Regions from separate parts of the Ruegeria sp. CDSC042 genome, predicted to be linked through region 2. Evidence: riboswitches for the same ligand, from Rfam matches in the RefSeq annotation. Region 2 holds a riboswitch; the other holds the start of a gene.

Region 1 (7,677 bases), on a different contig from region 2:
AGGTCAACGCCCTCGGGCATCCAATCGGATATATCAAAGGCAAAAACCGGAACCTCATCCGAGAGACCAAGCAATACTGGCGCTGGGACGATCCCACCGGGACCATTTGCGATCAGCTCGTGCAAGACAGGTAACAAGCAGAGTTGATCAAGGGCCTCTCCTTGAACCAGCAGCTTTCCGCGCCACAGCAACAGGCATTTCGCTTTCGGATGTGCTCGCGCTGCTGCCATCGCGTCGACGTCTCCACGAAGATGTGCGGCACGATCCAGCCCTGATCCACCAAACGTTACCTGTTCCGCGTTCTTCATTTAAATTCCTCTGGTTCGCCTGCACAGGGCTGCCATGACAGCTTCGGTGTTGCAACGACAATTCCACGACCGAAAACCGAGGCGATCCTGTCAAATTACCGCAAGTACATAAAAAAATTTGCACTTACTATGCTTTTTGTTGAAGTTGTTATTCATAAAACTGCCAAAAGTAGAGTATTGAAAACAATTTCGCATTTGTCTGATCAGTCTGTAGGTATCCGGATTTTGGCGACCACCGATCTGCACATGAACCTGTGCAGTTTTGATTATTACGCGGATCAAGACGAACCTACGATCGGATTGACCCGAACGGCCAGCCTGATCCGGCAGGCGCGGAACGAGGCTGAGGCAGACGGAGATATCGTCTTGCTCTTCGACAACGGAGACGCTCTGCAGGGTACACCGTTGGGGGATTGGGCTGCCGATCCCGCCAATGCGCCGCACATCCTGATGCAGGCCTTCGGCAGCCTGGGATATGACGCGATTGGCCTGGGAAATCACGACTTCGGATTTGGGCTTCAATTCTTACAGCACGTTATCTCTGACGCCCCCTGCCCTGTGCTCAGCAGCAATGCCTTGCGCACGAATGGGCCACAGATCTGGCAAGATCATGTCATTTTGCACAAAGAGATCCCTGGCTCGCCGACACCTATGGCCTTGAAAATTGGTGTTTTTTCGGTCCTCCCCCCTCAGACAGCGCAATGGGAGGCGCACAAGCTGCACGACACCCTTACCACTCAGGACATCCTGACTTGTGCGGCAAACAAAGTCAGAAAGCTCCAAGACGAAAATTGCGACCTGATCATCGCGTTGGCCCATACCGGTTTCGGACCGGACACGTCACAACGGAATATGGAAAACGCGATTATTCCGCTGGCCGAAATCGAAGGTATCGACGCAATAATTGCTGGTCATTCCCATTTGACCTATCCCGCCAAGGCCGGCTCTGAAAACACTCTGGTGCATGGCAAACCAGTTGTCTTACCCGGAACGGCCGGATCACATCTGGGGGTGGTCGACCTGAAACTTCACTCGGCAGAGCGCGGCGGCTGGACCGTTGGCGAAGCCCGGGCGGCGCTGCGACCGATATCTGCGGGGCGTCCCGACGAAATCGTATCACTGGCGCCCGAAGATCCGGAATTGTTGCATCTCTTTTCCTCTGGTCATGCCGAAACCCGCAGGCGAGCGGGCCAGCCGGTCGGGCGCACCCCGCACCATCTGCACAGCTATTTCAGCTTTTGCACCGAGGACCGTGGGCTGAGGCTGGTCGCCGCCGCCCAGGCTGCCGCGTTACGTCTGTGTATGTCCGAAACCGACCTGGCAGATATTCCGATTTTATCGGCGGTTTCACCTTCGAAATTCGGCGGTCGGGCCGGGCCGCGATTCTATACGGATGTTAAGCCTGGCGAGATATTCCTGCGTAACGTGGTTGACCTGCATGTTTTTCCAAACGAATTGCAGGGTGTCATTGTATCCGGTGACCAAATCGTGGACTGGCTTGAGATGTCCGCAGCTGTTTTCAACCAGATTTCAACCGGATCTGCATCCGAACTTATTTGCGAAAATCGGGTGGGTCACAACTTTGATGTGCTATACGGGCTGTCCTGCATAATTGATCTGACACAACCTCCGCGTTTCGACGATATGGGCACCTTGATCAACGCCGAAAACCGGCGCGTTTCAGAGGTTCTGGTCGGTGCCACCCCCATTGCACCGGATCAGCAATTTGCCGTCGCGCTTAACAATTATCGCGCCAGCGGGGGCGGGCATTTCCCATTTGCGGGTAATGCGCAACGTATCGACATGCCCATCCTGCCGGTCCAGCAAGCCCTGCTGGATTATCTGTCAGGCACCTTGGTCAGCGATCCGCTTGAAGAGGCCCAGGAACCCTTCAGAATCACTAGTAACACGGGTACGCAGGCGATCTTACGCACCGGTCCAAGTGCCCACCGACATCTGCAGGACATTCAGGAATTTGATCCACAAGTCCTTGGAACTGACGGAAATGGCTTTTTACGGATTCTTCTGACCTTCTGACGGGTTGTGTTTTTCCGGCCAACTGCCTATATCCACCCTCGAGAGGTTGGCGCGGGCGAGCGCCTCGCCAACCTGGTCAGATCCGGAAGGAAGCAGCCACAACGAGCCCCGCTTGGGTCGATGTCCAACCTCTCACTTACGCGCAACGACTGCCGCAGGAGGGACTTTATGATTGTAGCAATGACCCTTCGGGCAGAGCGTTTCCGGGACTAACCCCCGCTTTTGCCTGAACACGTTACCGATGGGTGCGCGCCTGCCACCCTGATGGTTTCCTGTATCTGAACACAGGCAGAACAATGTCCAAAACACTTTCGGACCTGGGATGGTCCTCTCATTTTGCAGCCCAACATGCTGTGAACCCTACCTGCACACCGCATCGCATCAACGCCGTCCATCGTGATCGCCTGATCGGCCTGAATGCGCTTGGCGGCACATCTGATCTGACCCCTGACCGATCAACCGGCGAATTTGCGGTTGGCGATTGGGTCCTTGCGGATGATCAAAACCGCATTCGGCATCTTTTGGAGCGCAAAAGCCTCTTGCAACGCCGGGCCGCAGGCACCGGTGCGCAGGTTCAGCTGATCGCGGCGAATGTGGACGTGCTGTATATCGTCAGTTCCTGCAATGCCGATTTCAATCTGGCACGGCTAGAGCGTTATCTGGCGCTGGCGCATCAGGCCGGGTGCTATCCGGTTGTTGTCCTGACCAAGGCCGACAGCTGCCCTGACCCAGAGAGCTATGCCAGTCAGGCCAGTTCGCTGGCTCGGTTTCTGACCGTTCTAACCGTCAACGCGCTGGAGGCGTCAGAGATTGATCCGATCCTGTCCTGGTGCCCTGCCGGGCAAACTGCTGCTTTGGTCGGCTCATCCGGTGTCGGCAAAACCACATTGGCGAACGCCATGACTGGTCAGGCCGGGACAACGGCGGGGATCCGCGAGGATGACGCACGGGGTCGCCACACCACGACCCATCGTGCGCTTCACCCGATGCGAAACGGGGGGTGGCTGATTGATACGCCAGGAATGCGCGCCCTGCGTTTGATGGATGCCCAAGACGGCGTGGATGAGGTTTTCTCAGACCTTCTGGAATTGGCTGCAACGTGCCGGTTCTCAGATTGCCAGCACCAGGCCGAACCCGGTTGTGCTGTGCAAGAGGCGATTGCCGATGGCCTGCTCTCGCCGGACCGGCTGGTACGCTGGAACAAGCTGCGGCGCGAGGATCAGAGGAACTCTGAAACCCTTGCGCAATCCCGGGCGCGCGACAAAGCCTTTGGTAAATTGGTGCGGTCTGTCATGCATGATAAAAAGTCTCGCAACAGACCCTAACGGGGACGGAAAAGCGCGTCTTCAGGCAATCAACCGGGGCCAAAGCGCCTGATTTCTGCGGGCAAAGGCACCGATATGACCGATCTCGGGCACTCCGATCTCTTTCGGAGACAGCAGATGCCGCCGCGCCTTTGGTCCATACAGATCGGCAAGCCGCCAGACAGCGTCTGGCGGCACCATCTGGTCGTCCTCGAAGGTGAACAGGTCCACCGGCGTATTCGATTGCGCCCATCTCGCTTCGGGCAGAGCGTCACCGATCTGCGGCACATAATTCTGCGGCGCCGTGCACCAGCTACGCCATTGCCAATAGACCGGACCAGGCAAATCGGCACCGATCCCCACCGCTTTGCCCGGCAGATAGCCCAGCGCATTCACTGCCAGACGCCCATGCACATGCCAGAACATCCACGCCAGCCCGCGATAGGGCCAGGGATGGTCGGACAGAGTAACCAGCCCCGAACATACACAGATCATCCGGTCGATCTGATCAATGTCTGGCTGCACCGGCCCCAGCAAGCCGCCAAGGGAATGACCGATGCTCCACTGCAAAGCGTCCGGGAACCGCCTGCGCATCTCAGCCCGTGCGGCGGGCATGTCGACCAAGGCCCAATCCGCCATGGTCACCTCGGAAGTTTTGAGTTTGTCGCGCAGCGAATGCCCGAAATCGCTGTAGTCATAGGTCAAACAGGCAATACCCTGTTCGGCGGCCAGCCAACGGGCAAAATGCTGGTAATATTCGCGCGGCACTGCAGTTGCGCTGTGAATCACCACGGCGACCTTCGGCTCGGTTTCAGGCAGATACAGCCGCGCCGACAGGCTGGCAGAGCCTGAGGCAAAATCAAAGTCCTTAGTCTGGACGCAGGGCGTGGTATCAAGCATGGCGCTTCCGACAAATTCTGAACTACTCGGTTCACTCAACAATCGGCCCGATTTCGGCCACCAGAGTCAAGATTTCATCAAGATGACCAAACGTCCGGTTTGAACCCCAACAGGTGGCTTGACTCGGGGTCTGCATAGCCGCTAGCGATGTGGTGATGGTTCTTGCCCCGGAATTGGGGCGGGATGAAAAGGGAACACGGTGCGGTCTGCCCCGGCGATGCCGGAAAGGGCCAACTCCGCGACTGCCCCCGCAACTGTAAGCGGTGAGCAATGCCGAAATACCACTGGCCCCAGGGCTGGGAAGGTCGGCAAAGCGACGACCCGCAAGTCAGGAGACCTGCCATCGTATCGAAACCGAAACTCGGGCGGGGTGTCCGGGCAGGTCGTCAGCGCGCTGTCAAACCTGATCCTCACCCTTCGTCCTGCGCGCGGAGGGCGCATTATGATCTGGAAGACAAAAACACACGAATTCACCGCAACCGTCTGTCAGAGGACCGGGAAACCCTGCCCCGCCCTTGCCCGAATGGCACGCGCCATGGCCGAGGCGATGGCGACGGCAAGGCCTGCGACATCCAAAACATTCGAGGTCGAAGGTACCAGCGATCTGACCCATTGCACCGAAGGCTGCACGGCCCGTTTTCGGGCCCAATCAGAACAAATCAGGGTCTATTGCGGCACCAGCACAGACACGCCGACAGAAAAGCTGGACGCCTATGGCGACATGATGTTCGGGCCGGAGTTCATCCAGAAATCCGCTGGTTTTCTGTCAGAACCACCCTGTGCGATGCTCGACGTATCGATCCTGCCGCCGCGCAGCGACAGTATTCCGTATCAAGTGTCTGCCTGATTCAGGGAAGGGTTCGGGCCGGCAACCCGGCCCAGTCCTTTTGCGCGTCGGTTTCCACCGCGCAGGGCCGCACCGCACGCAACCGCCGAAGCGCTTGGCCAGGCGCTTCGCCGCATTCCACCATTAGCCGCATCACAACCATCCCCGAGCGACCGCACCCACCGCGGCAATGCACCAGCACCTTGCCACCTCTGGCAAGGACATGTTGGGCCGCCTCACTGGCTTGCGGCCAAAGCGCCTCAACTTCAGGCGTGGGGACGCCGAAATCGCGGATTGGAAGGTGAACCCAGGCAATCCGTTCGCACTGCAGGTCCGCCTCGAATGACAGCCCGCCGGAATGCTGGAACTCATCCGAGGTCGTCATCGAGATGACCAGGTCCGGCGCCCAATCCCGGATTACTGCGAAATCCCCAGCATAATCGCCCGTGACACCCGGCAGTGGGCACAGAGCGATCTGCCCTTTGCCCAATCCAAGAGGGTGAATTACAAAACTCTCCAACACAGCTCCTTTTCCTGCATCACCACATGGGGCTGAAGCCCCTCATGATTTACCGGCTCTGATGCAACTTGCCAAAACGAAATTCCTTTTCGCGCGCGGTGGACGCGGGCGGCGGGGGTCTCTACGCTGCAAACCTGACACGAATCCAACAGAGCAGACATGACCGACACGCCCAGCCCCGCCTATCAGGTTCTCGCGCGAAAATACCGCCCGGAAACTTTTGCTGACCTCGTCGGTCAGGACGCAATGGTGCGCACGCTGAAAAACGCGTTCGAGGCCGACCGGATTGCACAAGCCTTCATCATGACCGGCATCCGCGGTACGGGTAAGACAACCACGGCCCGGATCATCGCCAAGGGCATGAATTGCATTGGCCCCGATGGCGAAGGCAAGCCCACGACCGAACCCTGCGGCCAGTGCGAACATTGCGTCGCCATCATGGAAGGCCGCCACGTCGATGTGATGGAAATGGACGCCGCCAGCCGAACCGGCGTGAATGATATCCGCGAAATCATCGACTCGGTCCGATACCGCGCCGCCAGTGCGCGCTATAAGATCTACATCATCGACGAGGTTCACATGCTTTCGACCAGCGCATTCAACGCGCTGCTCAAGACGTTGGAAGAACCTCCTGCGCATGTGAAGTTCATCTTTGCCACGACCGAAATCCGCAAAGTCCCGGTGACTGTTCTGTCGCGGTGCCAACGATTTGACCTGCGCCGGATCGAACCCGAGGACATGATTGGCCTGCTCAATAAGATCGCAGCGGCTGAGAAGGCACAGATCGCGGAGGATGCCCTGGCGCTGATCACCCGCGCGGCCGAAGGGTCGGCGCGCGACGCAACTTCGCTGCTGGATCAGGCAATCAGCCATGGGGCCGGTGAAACCAGCGCCGATCAGGTGCGCGCGATGCTGGGTCTGGCCGACCGGGGCCGGGTATTGGACTTGATGGAAATGATCCTGCGAGGGGATGCAGCAAGCGCGCTGACTGAATTGGGCGGGCAATATGCCGAAGGGGCCGATCCGCTATCCGTGCTGCGTGACCTGGCCGAAATCACGCACTGGGTTTCGGTTGTGAAGATCACGCCAGACGCAGCCGAGGACCCGACGGTTTCCCCTGATGAACGTGCCCGTGGTCAGCAAATGGCCGAGGCCCTGCCAATGCGCGTTTTGACCCGGATGTGGCAGATGTTGCTGAAAGCGCTGGAAGAGGTATCGGCCGCGCCAAATGCCATGATGGCTGCTGAAATGGCCGTTATCCGCCTGACCCATGTTGCCGACTTGCCCAGCCCCGAAGAGCTGATCAAGCGCCTGCAGGACAACCCGCCACCGCCTCCGAATGGTGGTCCGGGCGGTGGTATGGCCGTGCCCTCTCAGGCTCCGGTACCAGCGGCATCATCTTCTTACGTGTCCGCAACTAGCAGCCCCGCCGGCGCGCCTTCGGCGGCTCTGGCCCATGATATCCAATCGGCGCTGGCACGGTATCCGAGTTTTGACCACGTGGTTGAATTGATCCGCACCAATCGGGATGTGAAACTTCTGGTCGAGGTCGAAAACGGGGTGCGGCTGGTTTCTTACCAACCGGGGCGGATCGAATTCACCCCGACACAGAACGCACCCACAGATCTGGCAGCGAGACTGGGTTCGTCGCTGCAACGATGGACTGGCAACCGCTGGGCTGTGTCGATTGTGGCCGATGGTGAGGTTGCGACCATCGCCGAGATTCGAGACGCCGCCGAGCTGGCGTTGAAAGCAGAGGCTGAGAAACACCCGTTGGTTCAG
Region 2 (7,677 bases):
ACCTACAGCAAGGATCACATGGCCATCAGCGGTTTCGTAAACGTCATATGGAACGATATTTGGATGACCATTCCCACGGCGTTGTGGCACATTGCCGGATGTCAGATAATTCACGCCTTCATTGATCAGCCACGCAATCTGGGAATCGACCAGAGCCAGATCAATTTGCTGTCCCTCTCCGGTCTGGTCCCGATGGCGCAATGCTGCCAAAATGCCAACGCAGGCATACATACCGCACATGACATCAGCGATACCAACTCCAACTTTCATCGGCGCCCCTTGGGGATCGCCGGTCAGAGACATGACACCGCCATAGCCCTGCGCCATCAGATCATATCCGGGCTTTGATGCGTTAGGCCCATCCTGCCCGTAGCCTGAGATCGAACAATAGACGAGGCTAGGGAATTCCTGCGAGAGCGATTTGTAATCCAGCCCGTATTTCGCAAGCCCGCCGGGTTTGAAATTCTCGATCAGGATGTCCGCAAACGAGGCCAGCCGCCGAATTTCCGCCTGACCTTCGGGTGTGGTGATGTCGATGGCGACCGATTTCTTGTTGCGGTTGGCTGACATGAAATAGGCACTAAGATCCGATGGAACCCCGTCGGCATCAGCGACATAGGGTGGGCCCCACTGGCGCGTGTCGTCCCCTTTAGTGGCAGGGTTTTCGATCTTGATAACGCTGGCACCCAAATCGCCCAGCAACTGTGTGCAGGTCGGTCCGGCCAGAATGCGGGACAGGTCCAGAACCTTGACGCCCTTCAGCGGTCCTTCAGATCCGGCCATCATATCCTCCGCGGTCAATCTCAGCAGCGATTACGGTGAACCTATCAGACTTGGTTGCCGCTTCCAGAGCATCCCTCAGTTCGGCGCGGGTGCGCACCGTGTGACCATTCCCACCGAAGGCCCGGCCCATAGCTGCAAAGTCGTGGCGGTCGAAATCGACGCCTACGTTCCCCATTTGCCGCTGACGCTGTTTCAATTCGATCAGGGCAAGGCTGGCGTCGACGAACACCAGGAAAATCGGGTTACCACCCATCTCGGCAACGGTCGACAGTTCTCCGGCGACCATCAGGAACCCGGCATCGCCGGAAAAGCTGATGACCGGGCGCGTGGGTTCGGCCAGTTTCAGCCCGATGGCCATTGGCAGAGCGCAGCCCATGGTGCAGAGCGCTGAAGATTGGATCAGCCCGCGTTCTTCGGAACATCCCCACATCTGGCTGAGAAGGATGCGATGTGCGCCACTGTCAGCGGTGGCCAATGTCTCGGCAGGAAGAACCGCGCGGGTTTCCGCAATTACCGCGGCGGGACCCCATACGTCATCAGTAGGGAAGGCTCGCGCCAGGGCGGCCCGAACCTGTTCGGGCTCACCGCCGGGCCAGGTGGCGCGGGCAGGGTTGCCCTTTGCAACGGCCTCGAGGGTCGCGCCGGTATCAGCCACCAGGTTCAACCCGGCCTGATGCATGTAGTGATCGTTCGGAACCGCCGAAATGTCGATGACGCGCTTTTCTTCGGGGTCCCATATCTCGCGCCAGCCAGGGCGCATTTCGATCGGGTCATAGCCCAGACACAACACCAGATCGGCCTGTTCAACCAGCGGCACCAGATGGGTGTCAGCAAGCGGCGACAGGCCCGCGCCGCCAAGGCACAGTGGATGATCCTCGGGAACCACGCCCTTGGCCTTGTAGGTTGTCACAAAAGGAATGCCAAAATGTTCAAGGAACGCCTGCACCACATTGCGTGAGTCGTCGTATAGAACATCCAGGCCGATAATCGCGATGGGCCGTTCGGCCTGTGCCACCCAGCGGCGGGCTTTTTCAACGCAATCCCCCTCGGGCGCGACGGCGGCAGGTTTGACAAGACGGCGGCGTTTGACATCGGTCACAGGCGCATCCGCAACCGAAATCGGCACGTCGATATGCACCGGCCCTGGGCGCGGCTGACTGGCGAGCGACACCGCTTTGTCTGCGATAATATCCGCGCCTTTGGCGGTCAGCATGAATGTCCCTTTGGTGATCGAGCGATAGACCCGTGCGTGATCCATGACCTGATGGGTGTATGTCAGCGCCTCATCTGCGTCGACACAGCCGGTCAGCACGATCATTGGCACCCGGTCCTGCAACGCATTGGCGACCACATTGATCCCGTTCATCGCGCCTGGACCGAGTGTGGCCACCAGAATGGCCGGGGCACCGTCGCGGTGATGCACCGCCTCGGCCATAAAGCCAGCCGCGTTCTCGTGTTTGGTCAGGTGAAAGGTTATTCCAGCCTTTTCCAACGCATCCACTAGGGTCAGCACCTCGCCACCTGGCATGCCAAAAGCGTGGCGGCAGCCAGCCTCATAAAGCCGTTGGGCCAGAATGTCCGCAGCGCGGGGCGACGAGTCCTGCATCAGTAAAGCTCCGAAAACTGTTTCAACGCAGATTGCGGAGGACAGACCCGGACGCAAGGCGCATCACGCCAGTGTGACTATTTGACAGCGGCTTCGGCCACGATCTGAAAGGTGTCATCCAATTCCTGGGCAATGTCCCTCAGGGGGTCTCTTCCCTCATAGATATAGGGCGCGAATACAAAGCTGGGCGTTTTATAGGACAGGGTGGCGGTGCCGTCCTCGTTTTCAGTCACGTAAAACCGGATCGGTGCTTCGATCATTGCGCGCACCGAGGTTTCCAGCACGCGCACCGCATAGTCATTGTTGAAGGCGCCGATCACCAGATTGCCTGGGATTGTAATCCCCCGCGCGGCGGCGGCTTTGGTGGGGCCGGCCTGCGTGACAACGATCAGACCGTTTGCCTTAACCGCCGATTTGGTGTCCGAGACCAATTCATCATAGCTTTTGCCCGTTGGATACACGGCCCATCCCGAGAGCGGTTCGTCGGCCCAGGCGGGCAGAGCCAGCAGGGCGAAGACAGTCCAAAGCAGTTTCATCCAGAGGCCTCCTTTTAAGGTGTCTGCAGGAATCCTGCCAGAAATGCGGGGACGTCGCACTCACAATCTTGTGCGCATTCGGGATTGCGCCGCGCCGCTTAAAGCCGCAGAAACGGGCGCAGGACGAAGGGAAAGGTCTGGATCGGATGCGCCTGATGATCTGCAAAACCTGTGGCACCGCACGCGATCGGGCGGCCGAGGTGCAGGCTGTGAAGGACGCACTGAAAAGGGCTGGATTGACGGATCAGGTCGAATTGAGCGAACACGCCTGTTTCAGCAGCTGCGCGGAACCCACGACGCTGGCTATACAGTCGCTGGGGCGCGCATCTTATGTGTTTTCGGGTGTCGATGTGGTGGCGGATGCTGCGGATATCGCTGAAACTTGCCGTACTTACCTGAACAGCCCCCAGGGTTGGATCGAAGACGCCCGACCCTGCGGGCGGCTTCGGATGTGTTTGCGTGCGCGTATCCCGGCGCTTTAATCGACCTGAACCGTAACCGCAGCACGAACCGGCACGTTATCTACCGAAAGCGGGCTATGGCTGTTGGAATTCAGCGAAACCGAAACCTCGACCTCGCCTTTGGGCAACTGATCAATGTGCATCCAACTGCCGTAAAGCCGGGCGAGCTTTTCTCCGTTGATGTAAACATGCGCGTGCCCTTCGCCCGCCATGTCTGCGGTCGATGCGTTCTGCGGTGCGAAGGTAAAGTTTTTTGGCATGACATGCAGGTTCCAGCCAGACATAGGATCCTGTGTCAGTGCGATGTCCAGTGTAGGTGCATCTGTGCCTGCCGGTAGGTTCAGGGCCGTGGAATGATCGTGGGCCATGGTCTCAGTGTGTGAGGCTCCGTGAAGAGACGGATCAGAATGGTCGTGGCCATCAAATGTGACGCCATTTGCAGCAGCAATTACAAATCCTGCACCGCCGCCAAAGACCAAACCGATCACGAATAGAGCAAGTGAACGGGTCATTGTATTTCCTTGAAAACATAGGGAAACGCGCCAAGTTTACACCCGGCGCGTTCAATCTAAGTGCGATCAGGCCGTTGCTTCGGAATGTTGCGCTTCTTTCTGCCAGAAATAGCCAGCGAACGCGCCAACCAGAACCCATGCAACCAGACCGATTCCAAAAGCTCGTGCCGCGAACAACGCTCCAATTTCAGTCGGCACAGGGCCGGTGAAAACATCGGGCTCGGGTGCACCGATAAGATGTGGCACCAACAGAAGTACCGCGGCGATCACATAGCTGATCAGGTTACCTCCAAAGGCGATCAACCACATGGCGACAAGGGCTGCTGCAACTGTTGCGAACCACCAGACCTGACGCGCATAGACATCGGCTGCCGCGACACCCGGCACTTCGGGCGCAAGGGTGAAACCTGGTGCAAGGTGGAAAGCGATAAATCCGGCCAACCCCCAAAGAACGCCGGTCCGGCCATCAATCTGATGCCCTTGACCTTCGGCTACCGACATCAGCGCAACCATCACCAGCGCATAGCCGGTATAGGTCAGCATGGTAAAGATGACACTCAGCGCATCACGCGTCAGTTCAGAGAACATGCGCGGCAGCTCGGGATGAGCCGATACGGTCTCGGCCCCGAAATGCACCAGCTCTCCGGATTCATAAAGCTCGGCATGCAACAATACTGGTTGCACAAATACCAACTGCAGCAAGGCGGCAATCAGCCCCGCTGCAGCACCAGCGAACAACGCGCTGGTCAATATACGACTGAACACGGTCTTAGTGGCAGGGGAAGCCGGTCGCGTGACGCACGTCATGCGCTGCATCATGCAGGGCCGCTGCCTGAACGTGACCGGTCAGCGTAATGAGGCCCAGACCCAGAACCACTGCAAACATGACCGGAACAAAGCCTGTACGCGCGGCGGATGCTGTTTTCGTTTGTGTTGCCATTTTGTATTCTCCTCTGCCGCCGCACCCGACGGCCGGTGTTTCGTTTTTGCGCCTGGCAGGTCTCCTGGCTTGCGGGTCGATGCCTCTGTTCGCCTTCCCCCCGGAGAACCGGGAGTGGCTGGTTGAACAGGGGCTCTCCGCTTACAGTCGCGGGGGCGGCTTTGGAGTTGACCACCGAGGCAGTCGCACCAAATTCCCTCTTAGCATCCGGATTTCTCCGGCAGGACCAGACACCCCCATTTAGCCGCTATAGCTGTGGCGGTGCAATCATCATTTGCGACGTATTGTGTCAGATTATGCGCTTTTTCAGCAAATAAATATCCATGATCCAACCATGGTCGGCACGGGCATGGGCGCGGCGGTCCAGAATCTGCTGCGCAACCTCGGCCAAAGGGCCTTTGATCAGGATTTCCTCTTTCATGCCGACATATGCGCCCCACCAAATGTCCAAGTCTTCCATGTCCAGGTTTTGGAATGAACATTCACCATCCAGCATCACCGCCACGTTTTCTGCGGTTTCCGGCCATCCTTCGTCCCGGATGCGACGACCAGTTGTGACGATATAGGGCGCGCCCAGTTCGTTGATCGGAATCGCATGGGCCGCCGTCAGCGCTTGCAGCGCTGTGATGCCGGGAATCACGCGTGTTTCTGGCTGAGGGGTCAAACGTGCCGCGATTCGCAGCGAACTGTCATACAGCGACGGATCCCCCCAGATCAGCAGCGCCACATGACGGGCCTTCGGGTGGGCTGCGATGGCCTCCTGCCAGCGCAATGCAATCGCGTCGTGCCATTCGTCCACTCCGCGTAAATAGCCATCATCGGCACGGCGTTTGGGAATGTCGAAATACGCGATTTGCGGAGGAGTATCCGCGACCTGAGCGATGATCTGCTCGCGCAGCCCTGCCAGATCGGCCTTGTTTTCGCCCTTGCGGGGGATCAGGACCAGGTCCGCCGAACGGATCGCCTGCGCCCCTTGAAATGTCACATGATCCGGGTTGCCGGTGCCAATACCGATCAGCGTCAGGTCAATCATTTTCGAACTCTGCCAGAGGTCCATACAGGATCAGGGCCGGGGCGGTGCCGATCTCGGTTTCCAACTGCTGCGACAAGGCACCGATGGTCGAGCGTTGCAGCTTTTGTTCGGGGGTCGAGACGGATTCGGCCATCAATGCAGGCGTGTCCAGCGGTAGGCCGTGCGAATGCAGGGCGCCAACCAAAAGGGGAAAGGTGCGCTTGCCCATAAATACGACGGTCGTAGCCTGTGGATCAGCCAGTGCTGCCAGGTTCAGATCTTCGGGCAGTTTGCCACTGACATCGTGGCCGGTGACGAATTGCACGCGCCGCGCGGTCAGTCGCCGGGTCAGCGGAATGCCTGCCGCTGCCGCCGCCGCTACCGCCGAGGGGATGCCGGGGATGATTTCATAGTCGATCCCGGCCTCTTGCAGGGCCACCAGTTCTTCTTCAAGCCGGCCGAACATGCCGCCATCACCGGATTTCAACCGCACAACATGCTGACCGGTTTGTGCATATTCGACCAACAAGCGGCTGACGTGATCCTGCTTGGGCGAGGGGCGCCCGGCGCGTTTGCCGACACCAACCAGGTCAGCATCCTCGCGGGCATGGCTCAGGATCGGGCCGCTGCTGAGGTCGTCAAACAGCACCGCATCAGCTTTCTGCAACCTGTCTACCGCCTTCAGCGTCAGCAATTCCGGGTCGCCGGGGCCTGAACCGATGAAGGACACAAAACCACTCATGCCGAGGCCTCGGCGATCAGATGAAAGAATGTCCCAGTGACATTGCCTCGCACCGATCCGGTTTGCGGGCCTTCCGCGCCTTCGGCGTCGAACACGCGTGCCAGCGGCGCGTCAGGCTGTTCGATGATCGAGGAATAGTGGAACTCATGCCCGCGTAGCGCTGTGCCTTCGGCAAATCCGGCCATCGAGGCCAGTAATTCTGCCTTGCGATAACCCAGGTTGAACTTGCGCTTTTCATAGGAGGTCACAAGGCCCAGAAGGCCCGCCATTTCGTGCTGGACTCCGTCTTTGTCGATCAACGCCTGACCCAGCGCCATGTAGCCCCCGCATTCGCCGTGCACAGGTCTTGTCTCGGCATGTTTGCGCAGCCCAGTCTGGAAGGTGTTGGCAGCGGCCAATGTGCCTGCGTGCAACTCGGGATACCCACCCGGCAGCCAGACCAGATCGGCATCCGGGGCAGGGGCTTCATTCGCCAGTGGTGAAAACGGTAGGATTTCTGCACCCGCCGCGCGCCAGCCTTCCAGCAAATGCGGATAGGTGAACGAAAACGCAGCATCCCGGGCCAGTGCGATCCGCTGCGCCGGAGGGCGCGGCAGCACGGCTGACGATGGCCTATCTGGGCTTGAGGAAGCCGCCCGCTTGATCGCCTCCAGATCGACATGTTCACGCAGGAACGCAGCATAGCCGACAATGGCGCTTTCCAGATCGGGATGTTCCACCGCCTGGATCAAACCTAAGTGCCGCTCGGGAAGTGTCAGGTCTCCGCGTCGTGGCAGAACGCCCAGAACCGGCAGGCCTGCACGTTCCATACCCAACCGGGTCAGACGCTCGTGACGCGGGCTGGCGCAGCGGTTCAAAATTACCCCGGCAAAGGGCAGGTCGGGGTTGTACATCCGAAACCCCAGCGCCGTGGCTGCAGCTGATTGCGCCTGACCGCCGACATCCAGAACCAACACCACAGGCCAGCCCATACGCTGCGCAGTTTCCGCGCTAGATCCATGGCCAATCTCACCGGGTTTGGCGACACCGTCGAACAGACCCATCGATCCTTCGGCTACGACGATATCCGCGCCGTCAGCCTGTGC

What was found. Region 2 has a riboswitch for cobalamin ahead of AC2FHX_RS00270 (CbtB domain-containing protein). Riboswitches for the same ligand answer to the same signal wherever they lie in the genome.
Region 1: another riboswitch for cobalamin. It lies ahead of AC2FHX_RS15575 (hypothetical protein); the one in region 2 lies ahead of AC2FHX_RS00270 (CbtB domain-containing protein).

Annotation. Positions count from the first base shown of each region.
Region 1 is NZ_JBXWOF010000008.1:45,378-53,054, forward strand. It holds gene nudC (NAD(+) diphosphatase) at 1-308, opposite strand, end outside; gene AC2FHX_RS15555 (5'-nucleotidase C-terminal domain-containing protein) at 504-2,345, shown strand; RNA gene ffs (signal recognition particle sRNA small type) at 2,385-2,483, shown strand; gene rsgA (ribosome small subunit-dependent GTPase A) at 2,642-3,670, shown strand; gene AC2FHX_RS15570 (alpha/beta hydrolase family protein) at 3,692-4,549, opposite strand; cobalamin riboswitch at 4,689-4,908, shown strand; gene AC2FHX_RS15575 (hypothetical protein) at 4,992-5,396, shown strand; gene AC2FHX_RS15580 (protein-tyrosine phosphatase family protein) at 5,398-5,898, opposite strand; gene AC2FHX_RS15585 (DNA polymerase III subunit gamma/tau) at 6,055-7,677, shown strand, end outside.
Region 2 is NZ_JBXWOF010000001.1:51,257-58,933, forward strand. It holds gene AC2FHX_RS00240 (CaiB/BaiF CoA transferase family protein) at 1-783, opposite strand, end outside; gene AC2FHX_RS00245 (thiamine pyrophosphate-binding protein) at 770-2,389, opposite strand; gene AC2FHX_RS00250 (DUF302 domain-containing protein) at 2,467-2,925, opposite strand; gene AC2FHX_RS00255 (DUF1636 family protein) at 2,994-3,407, shown strand; gene AC2FHX_RS00260 (hypothetical protein) at 3,404-3,898, opposite strand; gene AC2FHX_RS00265 (CbtA family protein) at 3,965-4,663, opposite strand; gene AC2FHX_RS00270 (CbtB domain-containing protein) at 4,668-4,838, opposite strand; cobalamin riboswitch at 4,876-5,084, opposite strand; gene cobF (precorrin-6A synthase (deacetylating)) at 5,128-5,871, opposite strand; gene cobA (uroporphyrinogen-III C-methyltransferase) at 5,864-6,592, opposite strand; gene AC2FHX_RS00285 (cobyrinic acid a,c-diamide synthase CobB) at 6,589-7,677, opposite strand, start outside.